2 regions of the Heyndrickxia sp. FSL W8-0423 genome follow, and region 2 is predicted to be linked to the other one. Evidence: predicted binding sites of a transcription regulator. Region 2 holds the regulator's gene; the other holds the start of a gene.
What was found. Region 2 encodes CtsR, which represses protease genes until heat stress. Its sites were predicted from a motif close to ATGGTCAATAAAGGTCAAACA; they were not measured.
Positions count from the first base shown of each region.

Region 1: a site for CtsR is predicted at 8,999-9,019, ahead of clpP (ATP-dependent Clp endopeptidase proteolytic subunit ClpP). Genes of this name have one in related genera too.

Region 1 covers NZ_JBBPBE010000001.1:3,908,847-3,924,032, reverse strand. The annotation lists gene MKY81_RS20135 (nucleoside recognition domain-containing protein) at 1-465, shown strand, start outside; gene MKY81_RS20130 (acyltransferase) at 578-1,081, shown strand; gene MKY81_RS20125 (tetratricopeptide repeat protein) at 1,242-2,753, shown strand; gene trxB (thioredoxin-disulfide reductase) at 3,252-4,196, shown strand; gene MKY81_RS20115 (8-oxo-dGTP diphosphatase) at 4,511-4,969, shown strand; gene rapZ (RNase adapter RapZ) at 5,014-5,904, shown strand; gene MKY81_RS20105 (gluconeogenesis factor YvcK family protein) at 5,901-6,884, shown strand; gene whiA (DNA-binding protein WhiA) at 7,006-7,965, shown strand; gene MKY81_RS20095 (HPr family phosphocarrier protein) at 8,004-8,258, shown strand; gene clpP (ATP-dependent Clp endopeptidase proteolytic subunit ClpP) at 8,302-8,928, opposite strand; tRNA gene MKY81_RS20085 (tRNA-Arg) at 9,488-9,559, opposite strand; gene rpoN (RNA polymerase factor sigma-54) at 9,711-11,051, shown strand; gene MKY81_RS20075 (glutaredoxin family protein) at 11,069-11,317, shown strand; gene MKY81_RS20070 (sugar-binding transcriptional regulator) at 11,444-12,466, shown strand; gene gap (type I glyceraldehyde-3-phosphate dehydrogenase) at 12,547-13,554, shown strand; gene MKY81_RS20060 (phosphoglycerate kinase) at 13,755-14,939, shown strand; gene tpiA (triose-phosphate isomerase) at 14,966-15,186, shown strand, end outside.
Region 2 covers NZ_JBBPBE010000001.1:826,478-841,663, reverse strand. The annotation lists gene lysS (lysine--tRNA ligase) at 1-572, shown strand, start outside; rRNA gene MKY81_RS04265 (16S ribosomal RNA) at 893-2,446, shown strand; rRNA gene MKY81_RS04260 (23S ribosomal RNA) at 2,635-5,590, shown strand; rRNA gene rrf (5S ribosomal RNA) at 5,664-5,780, shown strand; tRNA gene MKY81_RS04250 (tRNA-Val) at 5,912-5,987, shown strand; tRNA gene MKY81_RS04245 (tRNA-Thr) at 6,166-6,241, shown strand; tRNA gene MKY81_RS04240 (tRNA-Lys) at 6,257-6,332, shown strand; tRNA gene MKY81_RS04235 (tRNA-Leu) at 6,345-6,426, shown strand; tRNA gene MKY81_RS04230 (tRNA-Gly) at 6,444-6,518, shown strand; tRNA gene MKY81_RS04225 (tRNA-Leu) at 6,529-6,617, shown strand; tRNA gene MKY81_RS04220 (tRNA-Arg) at 6,627-6,703, shown strand; tRNA gene MKY81_RS04215 (tRNA-Pro) at 6,789-6,865, shown strand; tRNA gene MKY81_RS04210 (tRNA-Ala) at 6,879-6,954, shown strand; rRNA gene MKY81_RS04205 (16S ribosomal RNA) at 7,098-8,651, shown strand; rRNA gene MKY81_RS04200 (23S ribosomal RNA) at 8,840-11,793, shown strand; rRNA gene rrf (5S ribosomal RNA) at 11,867-11,983, shown strand; gene MKY81_RS04190 (CtsR family transcriptional regulator) at 12,384-12,845, shown strand; gene MKY81_RS04185 (UvrB/UvrC motif-containing protein) at 12,983-13,411, shown strand; gene MKY81_RS04180 (protein arginine kinase) at 13,408-14,481, shown strand; gene clpC (ATP-dependent protease ATP-binding subunit ClpC) at 14,494-15,186, shown strand, end outside.

The DNA.
Region 1 (15,186 bases), 3.1 Mb from region 2:
ATTGCTTGGCATGCAGTTGAAAAGGCTGCATTAGGCGTTTATCAGTTAGCGATTATCGTTATTCCGTTAATGGTTGGGATTCAGATTTTAAAAGATTTAAAAGTTTTACAATGGTTTTCGCGAATGATGGCACCATTTACCCGAATTCTTGGAATGAAAGAAAACACATCTACTACTCTAGCCGCCGGATTATTATTTGGTTTAGCCTACGGTGCCGGAGTGATGATTCAAGCGGTAAAAGAAGATGGCGTAAGTAAAAAAGACGTGACATTAGCATTTATATTTCTAGTAGGTTGTCACGCGGTAGTAGAAGATACGTTAATTTTTGTCCCGTTAGGAATTCCTGTTTTACCATTGTTATTCATTCGGCTGTTTACGGCCATTCTATTAACCCTGATCGTCGGATTTATTTGGGATCGTAGGGAAATTGCAAAAAATAATATTCAAAATGCATTTGAAAGGTAGTTGGAGGAAAGATTCCCCCGTTAACAATTCAACTACGGGAACCCCTTTTTTATACATAAATAGAAAGGAAGAGCTCTATTATGACTAATAAAATCGTAGGGATACATGTTTAATGCGTAATACTAGTCGTCACCCTGTTTCGGGTGCTAATTCCTTGTGGCATGTGTATAAGACTGTCCCATTTTGGAAGGTAGTCAAAAACTTTCTAGTGATTCAACTCGCTAGATATACCCCATTTCTATCGATGAAAAATTGGCTATACCGTACATTTTTAAAAATGAAAGTTGGGGACAAAACATCTTTCGCTCTGATGGTCATGCTGGATGTTATGTTTCCGGAAAAAATTTCTGTCGGTGAGAATTCGGTTATCGGTTATAATACAACAATTCTTGCTCACGAGTATTTAATTAAAGAATATCGTCTAGGAGAAGTAAAAATTGGCAGTGAAGTAATGATTGGAGCAAATACAACAATCCTACCCGGTGTCGAAATTGGGGATGGAGCAATTGTTTCAGCGGGTACACTCGTTCATAAGGACGTACCTGCCGGAGCATTCGTTGGTGGTAATCCAATGCGAATAATCTATACGAAAGAGGAAATGGAAAAACGCAAGTAAAGAAGATTCTATCCCCCTAATTTTTTTAAGGGGGTTTTTTCTTGTTGTATAAGCTTTATGAAGGGTTGCCTCTTTAATATACAATGTTTGACTGTTAATCATTGTTCGTTTATATGTTATACTACAGAAGTTAACTATGTACGATTTGTGAGGGACTTTCATGGCAAAAGACTCAAAGGTAAGACAAGAAAATGGAGTAGTCTTGTCGTTCATACCTACTGGAGAATATTATTTTAATAAAGGAATAAATGCTTTTCATCGTCATGATTTGACAGGCGCAAGGAAATACCTTGAACGTGCAATTCAACTGGAACCATATGAACCGATGATTGCTTGTCAACTTGGCTTAGTATATATGCAATTAGAACAATACCAAGAATCTAATGATCTCTTTAATCGAATTCTTGAGGAACTTGATCCGAGTATGACCGAGTGTCTTTATTTTTTGGCGAATAATTTTGCTGAACTTGGATTATTTAGTGAGGCGAAAAACTATGCAACTTCATATCTCGATACAGATCCATACGGTGAGTTTATAGAGGATGCGGAAGATTTGCTTTATATTGTTGGGATGGAAGAAGATGGCGAGGATGACTTTCCAATCAAGGATGAGTTGATTTTAAAACAAGATAAAGCAAGACAACTCCTTGAATCAGGTAATTTTGAAAAAGCAGTAGAAATTCTCACTAATGTAATCGAAGAGTTTCCTGACTTTTGGTCTGCATATAACAACCTAGCACTAGGATATTTCTATTTAGGTGACATGGATAAAGCAGCATCCGTATTAGACGAACTCCTCGTTAAAAATCCCGGTAATCTGCATGGCATATGCAATTTAGCTGTATTTCTTTATCACCAACGACGTGATCAAGAACTGCAAGTTTTACTTGAAGGATTGGAAAAAGTCAAGCCACTATTGATTGAACATAAATATAAATTAGGTGCTACCTTTGCATTAATAGGGAGATACAAGCAAGCTTATATGTGGCTGAATAAATTAAAAAAGTATGGATTTGAAGGGGATTCCAGTTATTATTATTGGTTGGCACAATCAGCATATTATACCGGGCACGAACAAACGGCGAAAAATGCGTGGAAGCAATTATTAGAGCTTAATCCTGAAAAAGAAGGACAGGAACCATGGAATGATAAAAATATGCAAGGCGTAGGATTTGAAGACGATGTAACTTCGACACTCAAAAAACTGCGTAGTGATTATATGGAGGAACGATTGTTTGGGATTTTCATCCTATCAAAGTCAACTCGTAAAGATGAAATGGTTTCACATCCTGATTTTAAATCGCTAGATGAATTTTCACTCACAGAAAAGGTTTATTTAGCAAATGTACTTGATGCGGATTTAAAAAAACAGTTTGATCCGAATGGGATTATTTCAAGGGCACATCAAGTGGCGGATATTTTATATGAAAAGCATCATCCGATCGACGCCGCTTCGTCTGGCCTATTTCTAATGTGGTTTTCCGTTTTCTTGGAAGGCGTGAAAAATGGGCAAGAATTTACAAACTTGCGCGGATTTGCCGCTGCAACGGAATATCTATGGAATAAATTAAAGCATGAGAAAAAATCTCAGGCAGAAATATCTAAAACCTATGAAATTTCAAACTCAACCTTGCAAAAATACACAAAAATTGTCCTCCAATATTGCAAGTAAGCATATATTTGGACGGAACTGACTTTGTCTTATAGGATAGAGGTAGTTAGGGAATGCTTATAGCATTAAATAGATTGAAAAGTTGCTGACTAGTAAAGATTCTTTTCTAAAAGAATGTTGCTTTTTCTGTATTAATACGGAGTGGATTGGAGCGAAAGGAGCTTGACTCCAGCGGGACATAGAGGAAAAGTCGAGACCCCGCAGGGCGAATGCCCGAGGAGTTAGAAAAGTAGAGGCGGCTTGCTTATCGACGTACGAACTGGAGGGCAGCGACTGAGATAAAGGAATCACGATGAACCCAAAGGGTGAATCGATGATGACTTATCGTAGGGAGGTGACCGGAAGTTCGCTAGTCGATAGCCGCCGGAACTAGACAGACTCGACTTCTCACCGCGAAAAAGCAAGCTCCTGCAGCGGAAAGAAACGGACTATGTTATTTCCAAAAAAACAATCTATACGATAACGATTATTTTTGACATTTGCTAAGGAGTGTTGAGTATGTCAGAGGAAAAAATTTATGATGTCATCATTATAGGTGCAGGTCCAGCAGGAATGACTGCAGCCGTCTATACATCACGTGCCAATTTATCAACATTAATGATTGAACGTGGAATCCCGGGTGGTCAAATGGCCAATACCGAGGAAGTAGAAAATTATCCAGGGTATGATCACATTCTCGGACCTGATCTTTCAAATAAAATGTTTGAACATGCGAAAAAATTTGGTGCAGAATACGCTTACGGTGATATTAAAGAGATTGTTGATGGGGAAGAATACAAAACAATCAAAGCGGGCGCAAAGGAATATAAAGCCAGAGCGATTATTCTCGCAACTGGAGCGGAATATAAAAAAATTGGTGTTCCCGGTGAAAAAGAATTAGGTGGACGCGGCGTTTCTTATTGTGCTGTCTGTGACGGTGCATTCTTCAAAGGCAAAGAATTAGTTGTCGTTGGTGGCGGTGATTCTGCAGTTGAAGAAGGAGTTTATTTAACACGTTTTGCAAGCAAAGTAACAATTATTCACAGACGTGATCAGCTTCGTGCCCAAAAAATTCTTCAAGACCGTGCCTTTTCTAACGAGAAAGTTGATTTTATTTGGAATCATACAATTAAAGAAATACACGAAGAGAATGGTAAGGTTGGTTCTGTTACTCTTATTTCAACCGAAAATGGCGAGGAAACGGAATTTAAAACGGATGGTGTATTTATCTATATAGGAATGGTTCCACTAACAAAGCCATTCCAAAATTTAGGGATTACTAACGAAGCTGGCTATATTGTAACCGACGAAAATATGGTTACAAAAGTTCCTGGAATCTTTGCAGCGGGGGATGTACGTGAAAAGACATTACGCCAAATCGTCACTGCAACAGGTGATGGAAGTATTGCAGCTCAAAATGCTCAAATCTATGTAGAAGAACTAAAAGAAAAGCTTCACGTGTAACGAATGTCAATCGGTGTTGACTGAACTTTTTCTTAGGAATATAACCTTAACTAAAAAGTCATTGTTTTGTAACGCTCTTGAAATAAACATTCGGTATGATATAAGTAGTTGAAATTGACCCCCTTTTTTTATAAGATCCCTTGTTAGCATAGGCTCAATGCCTATGCTTTTTTTTGCTTTTAACCCCCTTTGTTCTCGATTTTTACTCACTAACATGGAATGTTTTGTCTTTCATTGTTTGAAACCTTTAAAAATAGTATAATTAAGTGACTTATATAAGAAATTTACTTTTTTACCCTACTGAGGTGATGCCGATGCAACGAGTAACTAATAATGTGTATATAAAAGAAGATAAGGTGTTGCTTTTACAAAAACCGAGTAGAAACTGGTGGGTTGCTCCTGGTGGAAAAATGGAACAGGGGGAATCTGTTCGTGAATCAGTCATTCGTGAATTTCGCGAAGAAACGGGAATATATATTAAACAACCACTACTTAAAGGTGTTTTTACTTTCAATATAAAAGACGGCAAAGACATCATTTCGGAATGGATGATGTTTTCGTTTAAGTCAACTGAAGGAGATGGCCAACCTCTGCAATACTCCGAGGAAGGCATTCTAAAATGGCATCCTATTAAGGAAATAAACAAATTGCCAATGGCAGCGGGCGATTATCATATATTGGATTATGTGATCCACGGGAATGGGATCATTTATGGGAATTTTACCTATACACCGGAATTTGAATTACTATCGTATCGATTAGATCCTAGTTAATTACATAGACACGGTATTGGAAACTAATTTTAGGAGGAGAAAGAATGAGCACAGGTGCAAATAATGTTCAATTAGTGATCATTACTGGAATGTCTGGTGCTGGTAAGACCGTTGCAATTCAAAGCTTTGAAGATCTCGGCTTTTTTTGTGTAGATAATTTACCTCCTACACTGCTTCCGAAGTTTTTGGAACTAATGAAAGACGCGACCAACAAAATGAATAAAGTGGCACTCGTTATGGATTTGCGAGGAAGGGAATTTTTTGAGCACTTATTCAAGGCTTTGGATGATCTAACCGAAACTTCCTGGGTATCTCCGCGTATTCTCTTTTTAGATGCCGATGATTCAGTATTAGTGCGCCGGTATAAGGAAACAAGACGAATGCATCCATTATCTCCGTCCGGCTTACCGCTAGAAGGAATCCGTCAAGAGCGAATGCTTCTGGAAGAGCTTAAAGGACGGGCGCAAATAATTTTTAATACATCAGAATTAAAGCCGAAAGAGTTGCGGGAAAAAATTCTAGAAGAGTTCTCAATAAATAAACAATCGATATTCACCGTCAATGTTATGTCGTTTGGATTTAAACATGGGATTCCAATAGATGCGGATTTAGTGTTCGATGTCCGTTTTCTTCCTAATCCTTTCTATATTGAAAATATGCGTCCAAAAACAGGTCTTGACCAAGAGGTTTATGACTATGTTTTAAAATGGAACGAAACGAATAAATTTCTTGAAAAGGTTATAGACTTATTAGCCTTTATGCTTCCTCATTATAAGCGTGAAGGAAAAAGTCAATTAATCATTGCGATAGGCTGTACAGGTGGACAACATCGTTCCGTAGCGTTAACAGAATATATTGGACAATATTTTAAAAATGATTATCATACTAGAATTACACATCGTGATATTAAAAAAAGGAAGGTAACAACAACATGAGCATAGAAAAAAAGCCGCGGATCGTCATTATCGGCGGCGGGACTGGATTACCTGTATTATTAAGAGGGATTAAAAAATATCCGGTTGATATTACAGCAATTGTAACAGTAGCAGATGATGGAGGAAGTTCAGGACGAATCCGAGATGAAATGGATATTCCCTCACCAGGTGATATTAGAAATGTCATGGCAGCACTTTCGGAGGTGGAACCGTTAATTGAACAAATGTTTCAACACCGCTTTAAGACATCGAATGAGCTCGCAGGACATTCGTTAGGAAATTTAATTATTGCAGCTTTAACTTCAATTACCGGTGATTTTGTTCATGCTATACAAGAAATGAGCAGAGTGTTAAATGTGCGAGGCAAGGTGCTTCCGGCTGCTAATCAGAGTGTCGTTCTCCATGCAGAAATGGAAGATGGGACAATTGTCTCCGGTGAGTCAAAAATACCTTTTTCCGGGAAGAAAATTAAACGCGTTTTTCTGACTCCCGAAGTCATCCATCCTATGCCAGAAACCATTCGCGCTATTCGAAAAGCAGATTTAATCGTTGTTGGACCGGGGAGCTTATATACAAGTATTTTACCTAATTTACTCGTTCCAGAATTAGGTAAAGAGGTATGTAATGCCAAAGCAAGAAAGGTATATATTTGTAACTTAATGACACAAGCAGGTGAAACATTAGATTTCACTGCAAGTGATCATGTGAAAGCGATTTATGATCATATGGATTGTTCGTTTATTGATACGATACTCGTAAATAATGAGGAAATTCCGGCAAATATACAGGAGAAATACAAAGAAGAGCTTGCCAAACCTGTAGTCTATGACGTCGAAAAATTAGTAGCACTTGGGATTGATGTCATCTATGATAAATTCGTCACTTATCATGATGGAGTCATCCGTCATGATACCGAAAAGGTTGCTAAAATACTTTACTCATTACTTGATCAGCCTTTAATGAATGTAGATTCTAAATAAAGAAGCTCGGGGATTAATTATAATTTCCATTACCTACATTTTATATGAAAAGCTTCTCCCCTTTTATTTGGTAGTCAAATCGATGATTGCTAAAAAAGAATAGGGAAAGGAGGTATGAAGAATGTCATTTGCTTCGGAAACAAAAAAAGAGCTCACAAATTTACAAATTAAAGATTGTTGTGCACGAGCAGAATTATCTGCTCTTATTCGTATGAACGGTTCATTGTCTTTTTCAAATAAAATCTTGGTCGTAAACGTTCAAACCGAAAATGCAGCAATCGCCAGAAGAATTTATACATTAATTAAAAGGATTTATGACACTCCTGTTGAATTATTAGTTAGAAAGAAAATGCGTCTAAAGAAAAATAATGTGTATATTGTTAGATTGAGAACAAAGGCAAAGGAAATTTTAGAGGATCTTGATATTTTAGGTGAGGGATTTACATTTATTCATCATATTTCACCTGCATTGATTAAGAAAAAGTGTTGTAAACGGTCTTATTTGCGGGGAGCCTTTCTTGCAGGGGGATCAGTGAACAATCCGGAAACTTCATCCTATCATTTGGAGATTTTTTCACTATATAAAGAACATAATGATTCGTTGTGTGAACTTATGAATTTCTTTCACTTGAATAGCAAAACATTAGAACGAAAAAAAGGGTTTATTACGTATTTGAAAGAAGCGGAAAAAATTACCGAATACTTAAATGTAATTGGCGCCCATAATGCACTTCTTCGCTTTGAGGACGTAAGAATTGTAAGAGATATGAGAAATTCAGTCAATCGCTTAGTCAATTGTGAAACGGCAAATTTAAATAAAACGATCGGTGCAGCATTAAGACAAGTAGAAAACATTCGGTATATTGATGAAACGGTTGGGCTGCAAATTCTTCCGGATAAGTTAAGGGAAATTGCGGAATTGCGTGTGGCGTATCAAGATGTCACCTTAAAGGAATTAGGGGAAATGGTTTCATCCGGTAATATAAGCAAGTCGGGCATTAATCATCGTTTGCGAAAAATCGACGAAATTGCTGATAAGTTGCGAGCAGGAGAAATAGATAAAAATTCAATGGCAAAATAAATAATTTGAAGCTGAATAAAAAGGGGGATAAAGAATAAATGATAGAAAGACAAGTTGAAGTTAAACTAAAAACCGGATTACAGGCACGCCCGGCAGCATTGTTCGTTCAGGAGGCCCATCGATTTTCTTCAGAGATTTTTCTTGAAAAAGATGGGAAAAAGGTAAACGCCAAAAGCATTATGGGATTAATGAGTCTTGCAGCTGGTGTGGGCTCAACGATTAGCTTAAGCGCAGATGGTCCTGATGAAACAGAAGCTTTAGACACGTTAGCTAAATTTATTGAAAATGAATAAAAGAAAAAGAACTGTCACTTGTACAGTTCTTTTTCGCTTTAATTTACTTTTTTTCTTCTGAACGTGTAATAATTTGATCAATTAAACCATATTCTTTTGCTTTTTCAGCTGTCATGAAATTATCGCGATCAGTGTCTCTTTCAATGACTTCTAGAGGTTGGCCTGTACGTTCAGCTAGTATTTTATTTAATTTTTCACGTAAGAATAAAATACGTTTAGCAGCAATTTCAATTTCAGTCGCTTGACCTTGCGCACCTCCAAGTGGTTGGTGAATCATTACTTCACTATTTGGAAGGGCATAGCGTTTTCCTTTTTCACCGGCAGCTAGTAAAAAAGCACCCATAGATGCTGCCATACCTGTACAAATTGTTGATACATCGGATTTGATAAATTGCATTGTATCATAGATAGCCATACCAGCTGTGATACTGCCACCAGGGCTGTTAATATAAAGGGAAATGTCCTTACCTGGGTTTTCAGCATCTAAAAATAATAGTTGAGCAACAATCGAGTTTGCTACATTATCATCGATTGCACTACCAAGCATAATGATACGGTCTTTAAGCAAGCGTGAATAAATATCATATGCACGTTCACCACGATTTGTTTGTTCAATAACTGTAGGAATTAAGTTCATACTTGTTCCTCCTTTTTGATTGGCTCGGCGAATGGTTGCCGAGATTTTTATCAAATTTTTATTCAAAGGAAAATAAATCCTTATGTAATGTTATCATACACTGATGGTCAATAAAGGTCAAACAAATCACTTTCTATTTATAAAATTTTTTCTTCTTTTGATTACACTTTAATCATAGTATCCAAAATAAATGGTTTTTAAACTTTTTCGTAAATGGTTAGTTTTTTGTTGTTTTCGTTGAACGTTCCTTTCCGCTCCAGGGTGCTCGCTTTCCGCGGGGCGGGGGCGGTGAGCCTCCTCATCGCTTCGCTCCCCGCGGTGTCTCACCTGTCTAGCTCCAGCGCCTAGCCCCTCGAGGTCAAATAACCTTCGACAAATGAAGTTAAAGAGCAAACTTCATTTGTCGAAGGTTATTTGCTTGTCGGGGCTGACCAAGGCGCTTCCGCTTTTCTTACTGTCCCGCTGATCCCGCAGGAGTCTCGCCCCCTTCCGATCCAATCCACTCTGTGCTTTCAATATGTTATTAAAGTAAAAACTAAAGAAAAAACAGCTAATAAAAAACCTCTTGTTCTATTAGAACAAGAGGTGGGTACGCCCTCGGAGGGAATCGAACCCCCATTTTAAGAACCGGAATCTTACGTGCTATCCGTTGCACCACGAGGGCATTTTATAAACCGTACGATAAAAAATTATATCCTATAACACTTGAAATTGCAATAAATAATATGAAAACAAAAAGTTATGAATATATATATATGTACGGATACTTGAATGTAAGGTAAAATGTAATTGAAAGGCAAAGGGGTGAGATTTAATTGGATTTAAAATTTGGCTTATACCAACAACAAACCTTAAAATTGTCTATGACGCAAGAATTGAAACAGGCAATCGAACTTCTCCAATATTCTACACAAGAATTGACCTCTTTTTTGGAAGCGAAAGCGACTGAAAATCCTCTTATTCAATTAGAAAATACGAATATAAAATATATAGATATACGTAACGATGGATCGAAAAAAAGTAGGTCGAAAGTTAAAGAACGGGACGACAAGCAATGGATAGATCAAATATCCCAAACGTCAATGAGCCTTCAGGATTATCTATTTATTCAAATCTCTTTGAAAACGCTATCAAAAGATGAAAAAAGAATGCTTACTCAGCTTATTTATAATCTTGATGCAAATGGATATTTAACGATTTCGCTTGAGGAGGCAGCGCAGATTTGCGGTTTGACAATCGAAATGGCGGATCAGTGTCTTAAATTAATCCATAATTTAGAACCAGCAGGAGTAGGAGCACGTAACCTTAAAGAATGTTTATTGCTCCAAATTAATCGAAAAGCGGATTGCCCACAAATTGTAAAGGATATTGTAGTAAACTATTTTAATGAATTTGCGGAGAAAAAATGGAAAGTTATTTCACATGAACTTGACGTTCAAATGAATGAAATTCAAAAGGCAGCAGATTATATTAAAAAACTTGAACCTCGGCCTGGTTCAGCTTATCATAAAGAACAGCCGCAATATATTGTACCGGATTTAATTGTAACGATAGAAAATGATAATATTGAAGTTAGTCTTTTTCAAAAACATCTACCTAATGTGCAATTTCAAAAGGATTATTATACGAAAATGTCTGCATATAAAGATCAACAAGTAAAACACTTTTTGAAAGAGAAAACAAAAGATTATCAGTGGATCATGAAAAGCCTTCAACAACGAAATGAAACACTTTTAAAAGTAGGAATGGCGATTATCGAAAAGCAGTTTGATTTCTTTTTAAAAGGACCGGCGTATTTAAAACCGTTAACGATGAAAGAAGTGTCTCAGGAAATTGGCATACATGAATCTACTGTAAGTCGGGCCGTTCGAGAAAAATATATTCAAACACCGTTTGGGACTTATGAATTAAGATACTTTTTTTCTGCCGGCTTAATGAAAACGACGGGGGAAGAAGAAGAGCAAGCATCCGCATTTCAAGTGAAGACGATGATCGCAAATTTCATTGAGAAGGAAAATAAATTAAAACCGCTATCTGACCAGTTAATCGTTGATAAATTAAAGAACCACGGAATCGTTGTATCAAGAAGAACGATTGCAAAATATCGTGAACAATTGAAGATACCTTCTTCTGCAAAGCGGAAACGGTATGGATAATAGTAAGGAGCGTTTATATGGAAGTAATTTTTTATACAAGAGAGAAATGTCAACTTTGTAAGGAAGCAAAGGAAGTATTAAAAATTCTTCAAAGTGACTATGATTTTGAATTAATAGAGAAAAATATTGACGATAGTGATGAGCTGACAGAAAAATACGGCTTAATGATACCAGTCATTGAAATGAATAAAGATATCATTCAATATGGACAAATTGATTATTATACATTAAGTAAACGATTGCAAAAAAAAGTTGATCCATCATAGTTGAATTTCTATATTTACCCTGCTAAAATAGAAAATGTAGCAAGGGTAATTTTTTTTATTGCTAATGGGACATAATATGTCTACGCGGGACGTAATACGACCAGAAGAACTGAAGGGATTAATTCTATGTATTCTTTAATTGAGCTTCAAAAGAAATTATTACCTGACATGCTTTTAATTATGCAAAAGAGATACCAAATTCTTCGTTCTATTCGATTTATGGAGCCTGTTGGTAGAAGAACTTTGGCACAAGCACTTGGTCTATCAGAACGCATATTGCGTAGTGAAGTTGAATTTTTAAATGACCAAAAGTTAATCACGATTAAAACAAGTGGTATGACTATTTCTCAGCAAGGCCTATCCGTTTTACAAGGTTTGGAAGGAATAATGAGAGATGTATCGGGTATTAATGAAATGGAAGAGCGATTAAAAAAGGAATTAAATCTTCAAGAAGTAGTAATCGTTCCCGGAGATAGCGATGAAACGCCATGGGTTAAACAAGAACTAGGAAGAGCTTGTGCAAAAAGAATGAAAAAGCGCTTAGTTGGGGAAAATATCATCGCAGTAGCTGGCGGAACGACGATGGCGGCTGTAGCTGATATGCTGACATTTGATTTTATTGGGAATACCAATACGCTGTTCGTCCCGGCAAGAGGCGGGATAGGTGAAGATGTCAAAAACGAAGCGAATTCCATTTGTGCAAAAATGGCTGAAAATACCGGCTGCAAACATCGTGTTCTATATGTACCTGATCAAGTAAGTAAAGAGGTTTATGACTCCTTTGTCAAAGAACCTATTATTAAAGAGGTTTTAAGTTTAATTAAGAAAGCCAACATGGTTTTACATGGTATTGGGGATGCTAACGTAATGGCGGAGCGCCGTAATACGAAGGAAGAAGATATGAAAATCATTCAGGATGGACATGCGGTAGGGGAGGCTTTTGGTTATTATTTTAATGAAGCCGGAGAGGTAGTACATAAAGTTCCTACTGTTGGATTGAAACTTGATGATTTTTCTCATATCGAGCATGTTCTTGCGGTTGCAGGCGGATCTTCAAAAGCAAAAGCAATAAAGGCTTGCATGAAAAGTGCTACTAATTCAACCGTGTTAATTACTGATGAAGGTGCCGCAAAAAAAATATTAAGCTAGTAGTTAAGTTATTCTTTTTCAAAAGAATTTACTTTTGAAATTAAATAAATAATTAAGTGAACTTAAGGAGGAAATTATAAATGACTGTAAAAGTTGGTATTAATGGTTTTGGACGTATTGGACGTAATGTATTTCGCGCTGCTTTAAATAATCCTGATGTAGAAGTAGTTGCTGTAAATGATTTAACAGATGCAAACATGCTTGCACATCTTTTGAAATATGATACTGTTCACGGAACTCTTGAACAAGATGTAACAGTAGACGGTGATAGCCTAGTTGTTGGCGGTCATAAAGTGAAAGTTCTAGCTGAACGTGAACCAGCACAACTTGGCTGGGGAGATCTTGGAGTAGATATCGTTGTAGAATCTACTGGTCGCTTCACAAAACGTGCAGATGCTGCTAAACATTTAGAAGCTGGTGCGAAAAAAGTAATTATCTCTGCTCCTGCAACAGATGAAGATATTACAATCGTTATGGGTGTTAACGAAGATAAATATGATGCAGCAAATCATAATGTGATCTCTAATGCATCTTGTACAACAAACTGCTTAGCTCCATTTGCTAAAGTTTTAAACGAAAAATTTGGTATCAAACGTGGTATGATGACAACTGTTCACTCTTACACAAATGACCAACAAATTCTTGATTTACCACATAAAGACTACCGTCGTGCTCGTGCAGCTGCAGAAAACATGATTCCTACAACAACTGGTGCTGCTAAAGCTGTTGCGTTAGTATTACCTGAATTAAAAGGAAAACTAAATGGTATGGCTATGCGTGTACCAACTTCAAACGTTTCTATCGTTGACTTAGTTGCAGAACTTGATAAAGATGTAACTGTTGAAGAAGTAAACGCAGCTTTAAAAGAAGCAGCTGAAGGTGAATTAAAAGGAATTTTAGCATACAGTGATCTTCCACTTGTATCACGCGATTATAATGGTGCTAAAGTTTCTTCAACTGTTGATGCGTTATCAACAATGGTTCTTGAAAACAACATGGTAAAAGTACTTTCTTGGTATGACAATGAAACTGGCTATTCTAACCGTGTAGTTGACTTAGCTGCATATATTGCAAAAAAAGGTTTGTAATCTTTTAAATAACGTAAACTAATGGTATATTTTTCTTGAACCATTTCTATTATGTCTAGCTACAGTGTCTAGCCCCTTTGCTTGTCGGGGCTGGTCGAGGCACTTTTAGCTTTTCTATGAAGTGGACAAAGGGGAGCGGGGAACATTCCCCTCTCCCTTTTTACATAGTTTTTGTACACAAAAAGGAGGGTACCTTACAGATGAATAAGAAAACCATTAAAGATATCGATTTAAATGGGAAAAAAGTATTTTGCCGTGTTGATTTTAATGTACCGTTGCAAAATGGAAATGTTACGGATGATACACGTATCCGCGCCGCATTACCAACAATTCAGTATTTAATTGACCAAGGTGCAAAAGTAATTTTAGCTAGCCATTTAGGCCGACCAAAGGGTCAAGTAGTTGAAGAATTGAGATTAACTCCGGTCGCGAAACGACTAAGTGAACTATTAAAAAAAGATATCCGTAAATCAAACGAAGCTTATGGTGAAATTGCCCAAGCAGAAATTGATAAGTTAGAAAATGGTGATGTCCTCCTTTTAGAAAACGTTCGTTTCTACCCTGGTGAGGAAAAAAATGACCCGGAATTAGCGAAAAGTTTTGCAGAATTAGCGGATGTATATGTGAACGATGCATTTGGTGCTGCTCATCGTGCCCATGCGTCAACAGAAGGAATTGCTCAATATCTACCAGCAGTTGCCGGCTTCTTGATGGAAAAGGAACTTGAAGTGCTTGGTAAGGCTCTTTCAAATCCTGAACGTCCTTTCACAGCGATTATTGGCGGAGCGAAGGTAAAAGATAAAATTGGTGTTATCGATAACTTGCTTGATAAAGTCGATAATCTCATTATCGGTGGCGGGCTTGCTTATACATTTGTGAAAGCGAACGGCCATGAAGTAGGGAAATCATTATTAGAAGAAGATAAAATTGATTTAGCAAAATCCTTTATGGAAAAAGCTAAACAAAAAAATGTGAAATTCTATATGCCTGTCGATGTAGTAGTTGCCGACGATTTTTCTGATTCTGCCAACAAAAAAGTCGTAGCAATCGATGAAATCCCATCCGATTGGGAAGCGCTAGACATCGGTCCAAAAACAGTTGAAATTTATCGTGAAGTGATTGGACAATCTAAGCTTGTCATTTGGAACGGACCAATGGGTGTATTTGAACTTGAATCATTTGCAAATGGAACAAAAGGTGTCGCAAATGCGTTAGCTGAAGCATCAAATACGTATTCTGTCATTGGCGGCGGAGACTCTGCAGCCGCAGTTGAAAAATTCAATCTTGCGGATAAAATGAGCCATATCTCAACAGGTGGCGGAGCTTCCCTTGAATTTATGGAAGGTAAAACATTACCAGGAGTAGCTGCCTTAAACGATAAATAATCAATAATGAAGAAAGGGTGTTAGAAATGCGTAAACCAATTATCGCTGGAAACTGGAAAATGCATAAAACAATGTCTGAAGCGAAAGCATTTGCTGAAGAAGTAGCTAGTTTAGTCCCTAAAAAAGATGTTGTTGATTCCGTTATTTGTGCACCAGCATTATTTTTAGATCGACTTGTTGAATCAACTCATAGCTCTGATGTAGCGATCGGAGCTCAAAACATGCATTTTGAAGAAAGTGGCGCTTT
Region 2 (15,186 bases):
AATATGAAGTAAATCTTGAACCAGAATGGCGTCGACTACATATGGTTGATGCTGTAAAAGAATATACTGGTGTAGACTTTTGGCATGTTACTTCAGTTGAGGAAGCTCGCCAGCTAGCAAAGGAACACGGAATTGAAATTACCGAGCATATGCAATATGGGCATATTGTTAATGAATTTTTTGAACAAAAAGTTGAGGAAAAACTTATTCAGCCTACATTCATTTATGGGCACCCGGTTGAGATTTCACCATTAGCTAAGAAGAATGATGAAGATCCACGTTTTACAGACCGCTTCGAGCTCTTTATTGTAGGAAGAGAGCATGCAAACGCCTTTACTGAATTGAATGATCCTATTGATCAACGTGAACGCTTTGAGGCGCAGTTAAAAGAACGTGAACAAGGAAACGATGAAGCACATATGATGGATGACGATTTCATTGAAGCTTTAGAGTATGGTATGCCTCCAACAGGTGGACTTGGTATTGGGATTGACCGTCTAGTAATGCTTTTAACTAATTCAGCATCTATTCGTGATGTATTGTTGTTCCCGTTAATGAAAAACCGCGATTAATTGCATTTTAAAACTCCAATCAATTAAAGGGTTGGAGTTTTTTTAAAACTATTTATTAGTATTTTGAAATAGTAATATTAAAAATATAAAAGGTTTAAAAAAAGTATTGCATCGCAAGAAAAAAGATGGTATATTATTATTCGTTGCTCCACAAAAGGACAACAAAGCATTAAAAAGGAAGTAAAAAAAGTTGTTGACAATAACAACTTGAAGTAGTAGAATATAAAAGTCGCTTATCAATGCGAATAATTGATCTTTGAAAACTGAACAAAACAAAACGTCAATTAATTTATTTTTTAACTAGAGCTATTTCAAACATCTTTTTGGAGAGTTTGATCCTGGCTCAGGACGAACGCTGGCGGCGTGCCTAATACATGCAAGTCGAGCGAATCTGATAGGAGCTTGCTCCTTTTCAGATTAGCGGCGGACGGGTGAGTAACACGTGGGTAACCTGCCTGTAAGACTGGGATAACTCCGGGAAACCGGGGCTAATACCGGATAACTTTTTCCTTCGCATGAAGGAGAATTGAAAGGTGGCACTAGCTACCACTTACAGATGGACCCGCGGCGCATTAGCTAGTTGGTGAGGTAACGGCTCACCAAGGCGACGATGCGTAGCCGACTTGAGAGGGTGATCGGCCACACTGGGACTGAGACACGGCCCAGACTCCTACGGGAGGCAGCAGTAGGGAATCTTCCGCAATGGACGAAAGTCTGACGGAGCAACGCCGCGTGAGTGATGAAGGTTTTCGGATCGTAAAACTCTGTTGTTAGGGAAGAACAAGTATCGTTCGAATAGGGCGGTACCTTGACGGTACCTAACCAGAAAGCCACGGCTAACTACGTGCCAGCAGCCGCGGTAATACGTAGGTGGCAAGCGTTGTCCGGAATTATTGGGCGTAAAGCGCGCGCAGGCGGTTTCTTAAGTCTGATGTGAAAGCCCACGGCTCAACCGTGGAGGGTCATTGGAAACTGGGAGACTTGAGTGCAGAAGAGAAGAGCGGAATTCCACGTGTAGCGGTGAAATGCGTAGAGATGTGGAGGAACACCAGTGGCGAAGGCGGCTCTTTGGTCTGTAACTGACGCTGAGGCGCGAAAGCGTGGGGAGCGAACAGGATTAGATACCCTGGTAGTCCACGCCGTAAACGATGAGTGCTAAGTGTTAGAGGGTTTCCGCCCTTTAGTGCTGCAGCTAACGCATTAAGCACTCCGCCTGGGGAGTACGGCCGCAAGGCTGAAACTCAAAGGAATTGACGGGGGCCCGCACAAGCGGTGGAGCATGTGGTTTAATTCGAAGCAACGCGAAGAACCTTACCAGGTCTTGACATCCTCTTGCCCTCCCTAGAGATAGGGATTTCCCTTCGGGGACAAGAGTGACAGGTGGTGCATGGTTGTCGTCAGCTCGTGTCGTGAGATGTTGGGTTAAGTCCCGCAACGAGCGCAACCCTTGACCTTAGTTGCCAGCATTCAGTTGGGCACTCTAAGGTGACTGCCGGTGACAAACCGGAGGAAGGTGGGGATGACGTCAAATCATCATGCCCCTTATGACCTGGGCTACACACGTGCTACAATGGATGGTACAAAGGGTTGCTAGACCGCGAGGTTACGCCAATCCCATAAAACCATTCTCAGTTCGGATTGTAGGCTGCAACTCGCCTACATGAAGCCGGAATCGCTAGTAATCGCGGATCAGCATGCCGCGGTGAATACGTTCCCGGGCCTTGTACACACCGCCCGTCACACCACGAGAGTTTGTAACACCCGAAGTCGGTGAGGTAACCTTTTGGAGCCAGCCGCCGAAGGTGGGACAGATGATTGGGGTGAAGTCGTAACAAGGTAGCCGTATCGGAAGGTGCGGCTGGATCACCTCCTTTCTAAGGATATAAGGAAAACCACTATCGTGGTTACAACGAAGACGTTCTCGTTTTGTTCAGTTTTGAGAGGTTAATTCCTTTCAAACTTGTTCTTTGAAAACTAGATAATATGAGAAATAACCAAGTAATAACCGAGAATCGCCACTTTATGGATGAATCCATTAAGTAAGTAATAAACAACCTTTTTAGGTTAAGTTAGTAAGGGCGCACGGTGAATGCCTTGGCACTAGGAGCCGATGAAGGACGGGACTAACACCGATATGCTTCGGGGAGCTGTAAGCAAGCTTTGATCCGGAGATTTCCGAATGGGGGAACCCACTGCTCGTAATGGAGTAGTATCCTTACTTGAATACATAGAGTAAGGAAGGCAGACCCGGGGAACTGAAACATCTAAGTACCCGGAGGAAGAGAAAGCAAACGCGATTTCCTGAGTAGCGGCGAGCGAAACGGAAGAAGCCCAAACCAAGAGGCTTGCCTCTTGGGGTTGTAGGACACTCTACACGGAGTTACAAAGGAACGAAGTAAATGAAGAGGTCTGGAAAGGCCCGTCAAAGAAGGTAACAACCCTGTAGTTGAAACTTCGTTCCCTCCAGAGTGGATCCTGAGTACGGCGGGACACGTGAAATCCCGTCGGAAGCAGGGAGGACCATCTCCCAAGGCTAAATACTCCCTAGTGACCGATAGTGAACCAGTACCGTGAGGGAAAGGTGAAAAGCACCCCGGGAGGGGAGTGAAAGAGAACCTGAAACCGTGTGCCTACAAGTAGTTAGAGCTCTGTGCGTATTTCCTTCGGAAAGACGCCGAGTGATAGCGTGCCTTTTGTAGAATGAACCGGCGAGTTACGATTTCAAGCAAGGTTAAGCTGAAGAGGCGGAGCCGCAGCGAAAGCGAGTCTTAATAGGGCGAATGAGTTTGAGGTCGTAGACCCGAAACCAGGTGATCTACCCATGTCCAGGGTGAAGGTAAGGTAACACTTACTGGAGGCCCGAACCCACGCACGTTGAAAAGTGCGGGGATGAGGTGTGGGTAGCGGAGAAATTCCAATCGAACTTGGAGATAGCTGGTTCTCTCCGAAATAGCTTTAGGGCTAGCCTTAAGGTAAGAGTCTTGGAGGTAGAGCACTGTTTGGACTAGGGGCCCTCATCGGGTTACCGAATTCAGACAAACTCCGAATGCCAATGACTTATCCTTAGGAGTCAGACTGCGAGTGATAAGATCCGTAGTCAAAAGGGAAACAGCCCAGACCACCAGCTAAGGTCCCAAAGTATACGTTAAGTGGAAAAGGATGTGGAGTTGCTTAGACAACCAGGATGTTGGCTTAGAAGCAGCCACCATTTAAAGAGTGCGTAATAGCTCACTGGTCGAGTGACTCTGCGCCGAAAATGTACCGGGGCTAAACGTATCACCGAAGCTGTGGATGGACACCGTTGGTGTCCGTGGTAGGAGAGCGTTCTAAGGGCTGAGAAGCTAGACCGTAAGGACTGGTGGAGCGCTTAGAAGTGAGAATGCCGGTATGAGTAGCGAAAGAAGGGTGAGAATCCCTTCCACCGAATGCCTAAGGTTTCCTGAGGAAGGCTCGTCCGCTCAGGGTTAGTCGGGACCTAAGCCGAGGCCGAAAGGCGTAGGCGATGGACAACAGGTTGATATTCCTGTACCACCTCTTCACCGTTTGAACGATGGGGGGACGCAGGAGGATAGGGTAAGCGCGCTGCTGGAATAGCGCGTCCAAGCAGTTAGAGGGGTGACGAGGCAAATCCCGTCACCATGTACCTTGAGCTGTGATGGCGAGGGAAATATAGTACCGAAGTTCCTGATTCCACACTGCCTAGAAAATCCTCTAGTGAGGTGAAAGGTGCCCGTACCGCAAACCGACACAGGTAGGCGAGGAGAGAATCCTAAGGTGAGCGAGAGAACTCTCGTTAAGGAACTCGGCAAAATGACCCCGTAACTTCGGGAGAAGGGGTGCTCTGTTAGGGTGCAAGCCCGAGAGAGCCGCAGTGAATAGGCCCAGGCGACTGTTTAGCAAAAACACAGGTCTCTGCGAAGCCGTAAGGCGAAGTATAGGGGCTGACGCCTGCCCGGTGCTGGAAGGTTAAGAGGAGAGGTTAGTGGCATCACGAAGCTTTGAATTGAAGCCCCAGTAAACGGCGGCCGTAACTATAACGGTCCTAAGGTAGCGAAATTCCTTGTCAGGTAAGTTCTGACCCGCACGAAAGGCGCAACGATCTGGGCACTGTCTCAACGAGAGACTCGGTGAAATTATAGTACCTGTGAAGATGCAGGTTACCCGCGACAGGACGGAAAGACCCCGTGGAGCTTTACTGCAGCCTGATATTGAATTTTGGTACAGCTTGTACAGGATAGGTAGGAGCCTTTGAAGCCGGAGCGCCAGCTTCGGTGGAGGCGTCGGTGGGATACTACCCTGGCTGTATTGAAATTCTAACCCGCACCCCTGAATCGGGGTGGGAGACAGTGTCAGGCAGGCAGTTTGACTGGGGCGGTCGCCTCCTAAAAGGTAACGGAGGCGCCCAAAGGTTCCCTCAGAATGGTTGGAAATCATTCGCAGAGTGTAAAGGCACAAGGGAGCTTGACTGCGAGACCTACAAGTCGAGCAGGGACGAAAGTCGGGCTTAGTGATCCGGTGGTTCCGCATGGAAGGGCCATCGCTCAACGGATAAAAGCTACCCCGGGGATAACAGGCTTATCTCCCCCAAGAGTCCACATCGACGGGGAGGTTTGGCACCTCGATGTCGGCTCATCGCATCCTGGGGCTGTAGTCGGTCCCAAGGGTTGGGCTGTTCGCCCATTAAAGCGGTACGCGAGCTGGGTTCAGAACGTCGTGAGACAGTTCGGTCCCTATCCGTCGTGGGCGTAGGAAATTTGAGAGGAGCTGTCCTTAGTACGAGAGGACCGGGATGGACGCACCGCTGGTGTACCAGTTGTCTTGCCAAAGGCATCGCTGGGTAGCTATGTGCGGAAGGGATAAGTGCTGAAAGCATCTAAGCATGAAGCCCCCCTCAAGATGAGATTTCCCTTAGTTTATCTAAATAAGACCCCTGAAAGATGATCAGGTTGATAGGTTCGAGGTGGAAGTGTGGCGACACATGGAGCTGACGAATACTAATCGGTCGAAGACTTAACCAACAATAGATTCAAGGTTATTATGAAGTGTTTCTCATCTATCTAGTTTTGAGGGAACAAACCCTTAAATAAATAGTCTGGTAACTATGGCGAGAAGGTCACACCCGTTCCCATCCCGAACACGGAAGTTAAGCTTCTCAGCGCCGATGGTAGTTGGGGGCTCTCCCCCTGCAAGAGTAGGACGTTGCCAGGCAAATAGAAAAGCGGAAGACGCTTGCTCATCGGCGAAACTCGCTGGAGGGCTGACGAGGAAGATTGTTTTTCAAACCTTCCACGGCAGCCTGAAGCGACGCGAGCCGATAGCGTCTGAAGCTAGACAATAATGGAGGATTAGCTCAGCTGGGAGAGCACCTGCCTTACAAGCAGGGGGTCGGCGGTTCGATCCCGTCATCCTCCACCATATTTATTTAAATATAAAAAATGATCGTATGCCGGCCTAGCTCAATTGGTAGAGCACGACCGAATAAGCTTCATTGAAATGCTTCAGCGTACAGCTTGAGCTGCTACTTGAATCAGCATTCTGAAAGCTGGACGACAGTTCAAATTTAAATTAAATTAAAGAAATACGATCATAATAAGCCGGCCTAGCTCAATTGGTAGAGCAACTGACTTGTAATCAGTAGGTTGGGGGTTCAAGTCCTCTGGCCGGCACCATCTTTCGAAGATATCGAGCCATTAGCTCAGTCGGTAGAGCATCTGACTTTTAATCAGAGGGTCGAAGGTTCGAGTCCTTCATGGCTCACCATTTAAATTATACGCGGGTGTGGCGGAATTGGCAGACGCACCAGACTTAGGATCTGGCGCCGCAAGGCGTGGGGGTTCGACTCCCTTCACCCGCATTATAAGTAATTAAGTTGCGGAAGTAGTTCAGTGGTAGAACACCACCTTGCCAAGGTGGGGGTCGCGGGTTCGAATCCCGTCTTCCGCTCCAGACAACCCTTGCCGGGGTGGCGGAACTGGCAGACGCACAGGACTTAAAATCCTGCGGTAGGTGACTACCGTACCGGTTCGATTCCGGTCCTCGGCACCATTTTAATAAGCGCCCGTAGCTCAATTGGATAGAGCGTTTGACTACGGATCAAAAGGTTAGGGGTTCGACTCCTCTCGGGCGCGCCATTATTAGAAGTGAGAAGTTGGAATATAAGTTTATATTCGAAGCAATACTAAATATACTCTAACATCCAATCTTTAACATCTAAATCGGGAAGTAGCTCAGCTTGGTAGAGCACTTGGTTTGGGACCAAGGGGTCGCAGGTTCGAATCCTGTCTTCCCGACCATTCATACTAATTTGGGGCCTTAGCTCAGCTGGGAGAGCGCCTGCTTTGCACGCAGGAGGTCAGCGGTTCGATCCCGCTAGGCTCCACCAAAATATTCAACTAAAAAAGTTGTTGACAGAGAAACTTAATAGTGATAACCTATAAAAGTTGTCTTTGAAAAATTGATCTTTGAAAACTGAACAAAACGAAACGTCAATTAATTTATTTTTTAACTAGAGCTATTTCAAACATCTTTTTGGAGAGTTTGATCCTGGCTCAGGACGAACGCTGGCGGCGTGCCTAATACATGCAAGTCGAGCGAATCTGATAGGAGCTTGCTCCTTCTCAGATTAGCGGCGGACGGGTGAGTAACACGTGGGTAACCTGCCTGTAAGACTGGGATAACTCCGGGAAACCGGGGCTAATACCGGATAACTTTTTTCTTCGCATGAAGGAGAATTGAAAGGTGGCACTAGCTACCACTTACAGATGGACCCGCGGCGCATTAGCTAGTTGGTGAGGTAACGGCTCACCAAGGCGACGATGCGTAGCCGACTTGAGAGGGTGATCGGCCACACTGGGACTGAGACACGGCCCAGACTCCTACGGGAGGCAGCAGTAGGGAATCTTCCGCAATGGACGAAAGTCTGACGGAGCAACGCCGCGTGAGTGATGAAGGTTTTCGGATCGTAAAACTCTGTTGTTAGGGAAGAACAAGTATCGTTCGAATAGGGCGGTACCTTGACGGTACCTAACCAGAAAGCCACGGCTAACTACGTGCCAGCAGCCGCGGTAATACGTAGGTGGCAAGCGTTGTCCGGAATTATTGGGCGTAAAGCGCGCGCAGGCGGTTTCTTAAGTCTGATGTGAAAGCCCACGGCTCAACCGTGGAGGGTCATTGGAAACTGGGAGACTTGAGTGCAGAAGAGAAGAGCGGAATTCCACGTGTAGCGGTGAAATGCGTAGAGATGTGGAGGAACACCAGTGGCGAAGGCGGCTCTTTGGTCTGTAACTGACGCTGAGGCGCGAAAGCGTGGGGAGCGAACAGGATTAGATACCCTGGTAGTCCACGCCGTAAACGATGAGTGCTAAGTGTTAGAGGGTTTCCGCCCTTTAGTGCTGCAGCTAACGCATTAAGCACTCCGCCTGGGGAGTACGGCCGCAAGGCTGAAACTCAAAGGAATTGACGGGGGCCCGCACAAGCGGTGGAGCATGTGGTTTAATTCGAAGCAACGCGAAGAACCTTACCAGGTCTTGACATCCTCTTGCCCTCCCTAGAGATAGGGATTTCCCTTCGGGGACAAGAGTGACAGGTGGTGCATGGTTGTCGTCAGCTCGTGTCGTGAGATGTTGGGTTAAGTCCCGCAACGAGCGCAACCCTTGACCTTAGTTGCCAGCATTCAGTTGGGCACTCTAAGGTGACTGCCGGTGACAAACCGGAGGAAGGTGGGGATGACGTCAAATCATCATGCCCCTTATGACCTGGGCTACACACGTGCTACAATGGATGGTACAAAGGGTTGCTAGACCGCGAGGTTACGCCAATCCCATAAAACCATTCTCAGTTCGGATTGTAGGCTGCAACTCGCCTACATGAAGCCGGAATCGCTAGTAATCGCGGATCAGCATGCCGCGGTGAATACGTTCCCGGGCCTTGTACACACCGCCCGTCACACCACGAGAGTTTGTAACACCCGAAGTCGGTGAGGTAACCTTTTGGAGCCAGCCGCCGAAGGTGGGACAGATGATTGGGGTGAAGTCGTAACAAGGTAGCCGTATCGGAAGGTGCGGCTGGATCACCTCCTTTCTAAGGATATAAGGAAAACCACTATCGTGGTTACAACGAAGACGTTCTCGTTTTGTTCAGTTTTGAGAGGTTAATTCCTTTCAAACTTGTTCTTTGAAAACTAGATAATATGAGAAATAACCAAGTAATAACCGAGAATCGCCACTTTATGGATGAATCCATTAAGTAAGTAATAAACAACCTTTTTAGGTTAAGTTAGTAAGGGCGCACGGTGAATGCCTTGGCACTAGGAGCCGATGAAGGACGGGACTAACACCGATATGCTTCGGGGAGCTGTAAGCAAGCTTTGATCCGGAGATTTCCGAATGGGGGAACCCACTGCTCGTAATGGAGTAGTATCCTTACTTGAATACATAGAGTAAGGAAGGCAGACCCGGGGAACTGAAACATCTAAGTACCCGGAGGAAGAGAAAGCAAACGCGATTTCCTGAGTAGCGGCGAGCGAAACGGAAGAAGCCCAAACCAAGAGGCTTGCCTCTTGGGGTTGTAGGACACTCTACACGGAGTTACAAAGGAACGAAGTAAATGAAGAGGTCTGGAAAGGCCCGTCAAAGAAGGTAACAACCCTGTAGTTGAAACTTCGTTCCCTCCAGAGTGGATCCTGAGTACGGCGGGACACGTGAAATCCCGTCGGAAGCAGGGAGGACCATCTCCCAAGGCTAAATACTCCCTAGTGACCGATAGTGAACCAGTACCGTGAGGGAAAGGTGAAAAGCACCCCGGGAGGGGAGTGAAAGAGAACCTGAAACCGTGTGCCTACAAGTAGTTAGAGCTCTGTGCGTATTTCCTTCGGAAAGACGCCGAGTGATAGCGTGCCTTTTGTAGAATGAACCGGCGAGTTACGATTTCAAGCAAGGTTAAGCTGAAGAGGCGGAGCCGCAGCGAAAGCGAGTCTTAATAGGGCGAATGAGTTTGAGGTCGTAGACCCGAAACCAGGTGATCTACCCATGTCCAGGGTGAAGGTAAGGTAACACTTACTGGAGGCCCGAACCCACGCACGTTGAAAAGTGCGGGGATGAGGTGTGGGTAGCGGAGAAATTCCAATCGAACTTGGAGATAGCTGGTTCTCTCCGAAATAGCTTTAGGGCTAGCCTTAAGGTAAGAGTCTTGGAGGTAGAGCACTGTTTGGACTAGGGGCCCTCATCGGGTTACCGAATTCAGACAAACTCCGAATGCCAATGACTTATCCTTAGGAGTCAGACTGCGAGTGATAAGATCCGTAGTCAAAAGGGAAACAGCCCAGACCACCAGCTAAGGTCCCAAAGTATACGTTAAGTGGAAAAGGATGTGGAGTTGCTTAGACAACCAGGATGTTGGCTTAGAAGCAGCCACCATTTAAAGAGTGCGTAATAGCTCACTGGTCGAGTGACTCTGCGCCGAAAATGTACCGGGGCTAAACGTATCACCGAAGCTGTGGATGGACACCGTTGGTGTCCGTGGTAGGAGAGCGTTCTAAGGGCTGAGAAGCTAGACCGTAAGGACTGGTGGAGCGCTTAGAAGTGAGAATGCCGGTATGAGTAGCGAAAGAAGGGTGAGAATCCCTTCCACCGAATGCCTAAGGTTTCCTGAGGAAGGCTCGTCCGCTCAGGGTTAGTCGGGACCTAAGCCGAGGCCGAAAGGCGTAGGCGATGGACAACAGGTTGATATTCCTGTACCACCTCTTCACCGTTTGAACGATGGGGGGACGCAGGAGGATAGGGTAAGCGCGCTGCTGGAATAGCGCGTCCAAGCAGTTAGAGGGGTGACGAGGCAAATCCCGTCACCATGTACCTTGAGCTGTGATGGCGAGGGAAATATAGTACCGAAGTTCCTGATTCCACACTGCCTAGAAAATCCTCTAGTGAGGTGAAAGGTGCCCGTACCGCAAACCGACACAGGTAGGCGAGGAGAGAATCCTAAGGTGAGCGAGAGAACTCTCGTTAAGGAACTCGGCAAAATGACCCCGTAACTTCGGGAGAAGGGGTGCTCTGTTAGGGTGCAAGCCCGAGAGAGCCGCAGTGAATAGGCCCAGGCGACTGTTTAGCAAAAACACAGGTCTCTGCGAAGCCGTAAGGCGAAGTATAGGGGCTGACGCCTGCCCGGTGCTGGAAGGTTAAGAGGAGAGGTTAGCGTAAGCGAAGCTTTGAATTGAAGCCCCAGTAAACGGCGGCCGTAACTATAACGGTCCTAAGGTAGCGAAATTCCTTGTCAGGTAAGTTCTGACCCGCACGAAAGGCGCAACGATCTGGGCACTGTCTCAACGAGAGACTCGGTGAAATTATAGTACCTGTGAAGATGCAGGTTACCCGCGACAGGACGGAAAGACCCCGTGGAGCTTTACTGCAGCCTGATATTGAATTTTGGTACAGCTTGTACAGGATAGGTAGGAGCCTTTGAAGCCGGAGCGCCAGCTTCGGTGGAGGCGTCGGTGGGATACTACCCTGGCTGTATTGAAATTCTAACCCGCACCCCTGAATCGGGGTGGGAGACAGTGTCAGGCAGGCAGTTTGACTGGGGCGGTCGCCTCCTAAAAGGTAACGGAGGCGCCCAAAGGTTCCCTCAGAATGGTTGGAAATCATTCGCAGAGTGTAAAGGCACAAGGGAGCTTGACTGCGAGACCTACAAGTCGAGCAGGGACGAAAGTCGGGCTTAGTGATCCGGTGGTTCCGCATGGAAGGGCCATCGCTCAACGGATAAAAGCTACCCCGGGGATAACAGGCTTATCTCCCCCAAGAGTCCACATCGACGGGGAGGTTTGGCACCTCGATGTCGGCTCATCGCATCCTGGGGCTGTAGTCGGTCCCAAGGGTTGGGCTGTTCGCCCATTAAAGCGGTACGCGAGCTGGGTTCAGAACGTCGTGAGACAGTTCGGTCCCTATCCGTCGTGGGCGTAGGAAATTTGAGAGGAGCTGTCCTTAGTACGAGAGGACCGGGATGGACGCACCGCTGGTGTACCAGTTGTCTTGCCAAAGGCATCGCTGGGTAGCTATGTGCGGAAGGGATAAGTGCTGAAAGCATCTAAGCATGAAGCCCCCCTCAAGATGAGATTTCCCTTAGTTTATCTAAATAAGACCCCTGAAAGATGATCAGGTTGATAGGTTCGAGGTGGAAGTGTGGCGACACATGGAGCTGACGAATACTAATCGGTCGAAGACTTAACCAACAATAGATTCAAGGTTATTATGAAGTGTTTCTCATCTATCTAGTTTTGAGGGAACAAACCCTTAAATAAATAGTCTGGTAACTATGGCGAGAAGGTCACACCCGTTCCCATCCCGAACACGGAAGTTAAGCTTCTCAGCGCCGATGGTAGTTGGGGGCTCTCCCCCTGCAAGAGTAGGACGTTGCCAGGCAAATGATAAACACAGAGTGTATGCTCTGTGTTTTTTTCTTTAGAATTAAAAAGAGATCATTCAAACAAAGATCAAGCCATTAAAAAAAGCAAAAGACTAATTAAAAAAGCAAAAAGATCAATCCAAAAAATGAAATAACCACTCAAAAAAATTCGGCAACTAATCAAATACAGAGTAACCGATCAAAAAAATGAACAAACCATTTAAAACTACTCCTACCTACGATTTATCGCACCTTAGTAAAAGGGCCCTTCCATTATTATTTAAAATTTCAGTTTTAATACTCATCTTCTTGGCAAAACTAATTTTTATAAACATTCTAATTGCATTTTTTTTAATAATTCATGTATAATTAAAGTCAAATATAGTCAAAGTCAACTCGGAGAAGGAGGTGGGCTTGATGAAGAACATTTCAGATATAATTGAAGGTTATTTGAAACAAGTATTGGAAATGAATGGTAGTGAAATTGTTGAAATTAAAAGAAGTGAAGTAGCTGATAAATTCCAATGTGTTCCCTCCCAAATTAATTATGTAATCAATACAAGATTTACTATAGAAAGAGGTTATTTAGTTGAGAGTAAAAGGGGCGGTGGCGGGTATATACGAATTATAAAAGTGAGACCCCATGACCAGGCACATTTAATTGACCATTTATTACGATTAGTAAAAACAAGAATATCTCAAGCAAATGCAGAAGATGTCATTATGCGTTTAGTGGAAGAAGAGGTTATAACTGAGAGGGAAGCTAAAATTATGTTGAGTGTGATGGACCGATCAGTCCTCTATATAGAACTTCCAGAAAGAGATCAACTTAGATCACGAATGCTGAGTGCAATGCTGATGTCATTGAAATATAAATAATTACCGAGGTGAATGTAATGATCTGTCAGGAATGTAATGAAAGACCGGCAACCCTACACTTCACCAAAATCATTAATGGAGAAAAGACTGAAATCCATTATTGTGAAAAATGTGCTCAAGAAAAAGGTGAGATGTTTATGTTTGAAGGGGAACCAGGATTTTCAATTAATAATATATTAGCAGGTCTATTGAATTTTGACCCAGTGTTCCAACAAGCAAAACATGAAACAATTCAAAAAAATGAAATACTGCAATGTCCGAATTGTAAAATGACATTTAAACAATTTGTGAATATAGGAAGATTCGGATGTGCGCATTGTTATGATGCTTTTAGCAATCGTTTAGAGCCAATCATCAAACGGCTTCATGCGGGAAATCTAGAACATCACGGAAAGCTTCCTAAAAGAATAGGAGGAACCGTTCATATTAAAAGACAGATTCAACAATTGAAACTTGATTTACAACAAGCAATAAAAAGTGAGGAATTTGAAAAAGCTGCTGAAATTCGGGATCGAGTTCGTTCTTTGGAGAGCTCACTTCTTAATGAAGGGAGAGAAACTTCATGAGCTTGGAAAAGTTCGTTAATCAAGCTGTAAGTTCGTGGATGAATCAAGAAGGACCAAATTCTGATATTGTTTTAAGTTCTAGAGTACGCTTAGCGAGGAATTTTAAACAATTTAATTTTCCAACCTTGTTTAGTAATGAGGAAGCAAGGGAAATAATCTCTAAAGTAGAGGCTGCTTTACAATCTAAATCGTTCCCCGAGAATAATATGGAATTATTGAGAATGGAAGACTTACAAACTTTACAAAAAAAGGTTTTAGTTGAAAAACATCTTATCAGTCCAAATTTGGCAGATGAATCTTCACATGGTGCCGTTATTTTAACTAGTGAAGAGGATGTAAGCATTATGATTAATGAAGAGGATCATATTCGAATTCAATGCTTGTTTCCTGGCCTACAATTGAAGGAAGCGTTAGAAAAAGCAAGTAAAATCGATGATTTAATGGAAGAACATATCGATTATGCTTTTAGTGAAAAATTGGGATATCTCACAAGTTGCCCAACAAATGTTGGTACAGGTCTGAGAGCATCGGTTATGGTTCATTTGCCTGGTTTAGTTTTAACACAACAAATGAACCGGGTCATTCCTGCAATTAGCCAATTAGGATTAGTTGTCAGAGGAATCTACGGGGAAGGAAGCGAAGCGTTAGGAAACATATTCCAAATATCAAATCAGATTACTCTCGGTAAAACTGAAATCGATATTGTCGAAGATTTGATGAGTGTGGTGCAACAAATAATTGCACAAGAAAGGTCAGCCAGAGAAGCATTGATTAAAACCTCAAACATACAATTAGAAGATAAAGTATTTCGTTCCTTTGGTGTATTAGCAAATAGCCGAATTATTGAGTCAAAAGAGGCAGCACAGTGCTTATCTGATCTACGATTAGGAATAGATATGGGATATATCAAAAATGTATCTAAAAATATACTTAATGAATTAATGATATTAACTCAACCTGGTTTTTTACAACAATATGCAGGTGGACCTCTTCGTCCCCATGAAAGAGATATACGTCGTGCAACGCTAATTCGTGAGCGATTAAAACTTGAAGAAGTAAATAATGGCTAGGAGGAGATCGTAATGATGTTTGGACGATTTACTGAAAGGGCTCAAAAGGTATTGGCCCTGTCACAGGAAGAAGCAATACGATTAAAACATAATAATATCGGTACAGAACATATTCTTCTTGGTTTAGTTCAAGAAGGAGAAGGAATTGCAGCAAAAGCATTATATGGACTTGGATTAAGCCCGGAAAAAATTCAAATTGAGGTTGAAAATTTAATTGGCAAAGGAAAGGATTCCGGACAAACCGTTCATTATACACCTCGCGCCAAAAAGGTAATCGAACTATCAATGGATGAGGCAAGAAAATTAGGCCATTCATATGTTGGCACAGAGCATATATTGCTTGGTCTTATACGTGAAGGGGAAGGCGTTGCCGCACGGGTTTTGAACAATTTAGGTGTTAGTCTAAATAAGGCAAGACAACAAGTTCTTCAATTATTGGGTAGTAATGAAGCGGGAAATCATCAAGGTGGAAGTACAGCAAATGCAAATACACCTACCTTGGATAGCCTCGCACGTGATTTGACAGCTATTGCAAGAGAAGAGACGTTAGATCCTGTGATTGGCCGAAGCAAAGAAATTCAACGTGTTATTGAAGTTCTTAGCAGACGTACAAAAAACAATCCTGTTTTAATTGGTGAGCCTGGAGTTGGTAAAACGGCTATTGCAGAAGGACTCGCTCAACAAATCGTTAATAACGAAGTACCC